2 regions of the Limosilactobacillus fermentum genome follow, and region 1 is predicted to be linked to the other one. Evidence: predicted binding sites of a transcription regulator. Region 1 holds the regulator's gene; the other holds the start of a gene.

Region 1 (2,201 bases):
GAGTCAATCTCAAAGCCCCCCGCCTCTTGGAACTGCTCTTGCAGGCGGTCGTAATCCCTTAAGATTTCTTGGTAGCGGTCGGTGGTTGAATCAACCGTTGCCAACTGCCCTTCTAAGTGGTGAATTTCAGCTTCCATTTTGTGGAGGGGACCAAAGACGGTGTCTAATTCCGCCCAGATCGAGTTCTGGCTGTCAAGGCCCTGATCCTGGGCTAGGTAGCCAATGGAAAGTCCCTTGGCCTTGGTGATGGTTCCCTCGTCGGGCTGGGTGATCCCGGCAATCATCTTTAAGAGGGTCGTCTTCCCAGCTCCGTTACGGCCAACGAGGGCGACGCGGGCATGATCAACGACCTGGAGGTTAATATTGTGAAATAAGACGTCGGCGCCAAACCGGCGGAGGACATCGTTAGTTTGAAGTAACAACATGAGTGGTGATCCTTTTCCTATTTTAGCTACTTCAAAGTGTAGCATAGTTTATCTTAAAACCGAAAAAATAACCAAAAAGTAATGAATGTTAGTTCACAAACAAACTAGAGGTTGTTAGAATGAGTAAGGAATAATATTTCACAATCAAAGAAATGGAGGAATTATTATGCCAAATCGTAAAATTCCCCGTGCCACGGCTAAGCGCTTACCCGTTTATTACCGGTACCTAAACGTTTTATTGAACGCTAATAAGCACCGGGTGTCGTCGACGGAACTTTCCGAAGCAGTTCAGGTGGACTCTGCCACGATCCGGCGGGACTTTTCCTACTTCGGTGAGCTCGGAAAGCGGGGGTACGGCTACGACGTCGAAAAGTTGTTGAACTTTTTCAAGGGGATCTTGAAGCAAGACAAGTTAACCAGCGTCGCCCTAGTGGGGGTCGGTTCCCTAGGGTCGGCCCTGATGAACTACAACTTCCACCAGAGCACCAACCTGCGGATTTCAGCGGCCTTTGACCCTAAGGAATCCCTGGCGAACACGGTCAAGAGCGGGATTCCGGTTTACCCGGTCGAAGACATGAAAAAGCAGATTAAGGAGCAACAAATCGACGCCGTTATTTTGACGGTGCCGGGTTCGGAATCGCAAGCGGTCACCGACCAACTGGTTGAAGCCGGGGTTCACGGGATCCTGAACTTTACGCCAGTCCGCCTGTCCGTGCCAAAGGACGTGCAGGTTCAAAACATCGATTTAACCAATGAGTTGCAAACACTGATCTACTTCATTGAAAGCAACAAGGTTACGACCGACGACGAAGATTAATCCGAAGAGAGTGGAAAATAACTTCCGCTGCGGGTCGGATGTAAGAGCGCATCGTTCTTCGGCCTGCTTAGGCACTAGACCTGCGGTGATTGGCCACTTTTTCTGTCTAACATTCGGATATACAGCAAGGAGGCTGGGAATTCCCAGCCTCTTTTTTGTTTGGTCAAAATTAGTCAAAGTTTTTGGTTGCATTCCGGGGGAAAGGTGTTATATTAGAATATGTAATTAGCACTTGAGGGGGTTGAGTGCTAGCAGAGTGCTCGTCCCCGTGCTAACCACTAATCATTGACTTGAAATAATGGAGGGATAACCATGTTAAAACCATTAGGAGATCGTGTCATTTTAAAGGCGCAAGAAGAAGAACAAACCGTTGGGGGGATTGTTTTAGCCTCCAACGCTAAGAACAAGCCAACCACTGGGGTGGTAGTGGCCGTTGGACAAGGTCGCACGCTGGATAATGGCCAAGTGGTGGCGGTCGCCGTTAAGGAAGGCGACAAGGTCTTGTTTGACAAGTACGCCGGCAACGAAGTGGAATACGATGGTGAAACCTACCTGGTTGTCCACGAAAAGGATTTAGTTGCGGTTGTTGACTAAGAAATTCAATGAGGTGAGATAAAGATGGCAAAGGAATTAAAGTTCTCAGAAGACGCACGGAGCGCAATGCTGCGTGGGGTTGATAAGTTAGCAGACACCGTCAAGACGACGATTGGGCCAAAGGGACGTAACGTGGTGTTGGAACAAAGTTACGGCTCCCCGACGATCACTAACGACGGGGTAACGATCGCTAAGAGCATTGAATTAGAAGACCACTTCGAAAACATGGGGGCTAAGCTGGTTTCCGAAGTTGCTTCTAAGACTAACGACATTGCCGGGGACGGGACCACGACGGCCACTGTTTTAACCCAAGCAATTGTGACCGAAGGAATGAAGAACGTGACCGCCGGCGCTAACCCAGTGGG
Region 2 (2,201 bases), 300 kb from region 1:
TCTCTTCAAAGATGCACAGGCCGTTGTGGATGGCGTGGGCCCCGGACAGGCCACCGCTTTCGAAACCGAGCCCGCTCATCAGGGTGTTGGCTTCGATGATCTTTTCCAGGGCGCTGGAAACCACGTTTTGTTCGACGGCGGCCACGGCTTGGTGAGCGTATTTGAAGAGGGTTTCCTCACACTTTTCGGCGATTGCGATCCCGACCAGGGTTTGCTTGGCATCTAGCATCGTGTCGGCGCCGGATTGGGTGACGGCTTGGGCCTCCACGTTGGTGGCCAGGGCGTCCGCGATCCCGGCGACCAAGAGGCGGGCCGGGGCGTTGGCGATCACTTGGCTGTCCACCAGCACCAGTTCCGGGTTATGGTCGTAGAAGCGGTAGTTTTCGACCGTGCCATCTTCCTTATAGATGACCGACAGACGCGAGCACGGGGCGTCGGTGGAAGCCAGCGTTGGCATGATCACGACCGGCAGCTTAGCGGTATCGGCGACCGCCTTGGCCGTATCGCTGGTCTTCCCGCCACCGAGACCGTAGATGGCCGTGGCACCTTGGTCCTTGGCGATCGCGGCGATCCGGTCGATTTCCTTGGTCGAAGATTCACCATTAAAGTTGACCAAAATGACGTCGAAGCCCTGCTTTGTTAAGTAAGCTTCAAAGTCCTTGCCGACGGCTTCGTAGACGTGGCCGCCGGTAATTAAGAGGGGCTTGGTGCCGAAGCTTTCCAGGTAGGGCTTGGATTCAAAGAGCACACCCTTACCTTGAACGTAAGAAGATGGGGAAGCAAAAGCTTTAATCATGTCAATTCCTCCAATTAGATATTGTGTATGTTTTAACAATATCGATAAGGGCGGGGGATGTCAAGCACCCTTATCGGTTTTTTAGTAGGGGGAGAATAATAATAAACGCTTTTCTTACACCCCGGCGTAATTCTAAAACTTCCTCCAACTTTCCCTGTTCCTAGGCAATAGTGCTTTCGTTTGCCATGACTGTTCCGTGTAACATTCGGGTGGGCGGATCAAATAAGGGTAAATGGGAAATGGATACCTATCGTGACAATGAAAAATTTTGAGAATGCTAGTAGCAATAAGTCCAACCGTGGTTTCTCGCTGAACGATTTTGAAGAACTCCCAAAAGAAGTTGAGCAGGCGATGAAACTGGTAAAAGCGGAGGAGTTGGGTCTAGTAAAGGACCAGAGTGAGCTAGGGGCTGGCCTTGAAGCGTTACGTCAGCGGTGATCGTGAGGAAAGCATACAGGACAAATCTAAAATTGGGCGCAAAGATTAGTGTTTTGAAAGTTTACACAGATAACGTGCTCCCCAACCACAGGCCTAGTGGCTAAGCAGGTCTGAGAACAGTGCGTGTCGCACTACCCCCCGGCCAAGCTTAGCCCAACGGCCTGTCGAGGAGGTTGGTTCGCACTTCCATTTTGCGCAAATCTAAATATTTGTCCGGTGGGGGTGGCAGGTTAAGAGAAGGGCGATCCCCTGTTTAATTATTAATCAGATTAACTTATGGATCACTCCCCAAACGCGAATTGATCGTGGCGGGGAGCTTTTTTACAATTAAGCCATCAAGTAAACGAAAGGTGGCAACACAAATGGCAAAAGAAGTAATGATCGTAGTCGGGGCGGGACAAATCTTGCTGGCAATCGCACGGCGGATGGGCTACGGTAAGCAAATTCTGCTCGGCGACAAGAGCGAGGGAAACGCCAAGGCGATCGGCAAGGTCTTAGAAGAGGCCGGTTTTGACGTCACGACCACGGTGATGGACCTGTCCGACCGGGCTTCGATCCAGGCGATGGTTAAAAAGGCCACGAGCATGGGGCCGGTCAAGTACCTGGTTAACGGGGCCGGTGTGTCGCCGTCGCAGGCTTCAATCGAAACGATTTTGAAGGTTGATTTATACGGGACCGCCGTTTTGCTAGAGGAGGGCGGTAAGGTGATTGAAGAAGGCGGCGCCGGGATCGTTATCTCTTCGCAATCCGGCTTCCGGATGAAGCAGCTGACCCCAGAAGAGGACCGGCAACTGGCGCTGCCCCCGACCGAAGAGCTCTTGGACCTGCCCCTTCTAGCCGAGGAAAACATCGAAACCACCCTGCAAGCTTACCAACTGGCTAAGTGGTGCAACGAAAAGCGGGTGATGGGCGAGTCTGTTAAGTGGGGTGCACGCGGGGCCCGGCTTAACGACATTACCCCGGGGAT

What was found. Region 1 encodes Rex, which represses fermentation and respiration genes when NADH is low (regulators of the CRP and FNR family bind a similar motif). Its sites were predicted from a motif close to TTGTGAANTANTTCACAA; they were not measured.
Region 2: the regulator Rex is predicted to act here: its motif matches at 818-835, upstream of FG166_RS03715 (glycerol dehydrogenase).

What each region holds. Positions count from the first base shown of each region.
Region 1 covers NZ_CP040910.1:444,052-446,252, forward strand. The annotation lists gene FG166_RS02115 (ABC-F family ATP-binding cassette domain-containing protein) at 1-425, opposite strand, end outside; gene FG166_RS02120 (redox-sensing transcriptional repressor Rex) at 592-1,242, shown strand; gene groES (co-chaperone GroES) at 1,555-1,836, shown strand; gene groL (chaperonin GroEL) at 1,861-2,201, shown strand, end outside.
Region 2 covers NZ_CP040910.1:747,509-749,709, forward strand. The annotation lists gene FG166_RS03715 (glycerol dehydrogenase) at 1-796, opposite strand, end outside; gene FG166_RS03720 (hypothetical protein) at 1,055-1,234, shown strand; gene FG166_RS03725 (SDR family oxidoreductase) at 1,597-2,201, shown strand, end outside.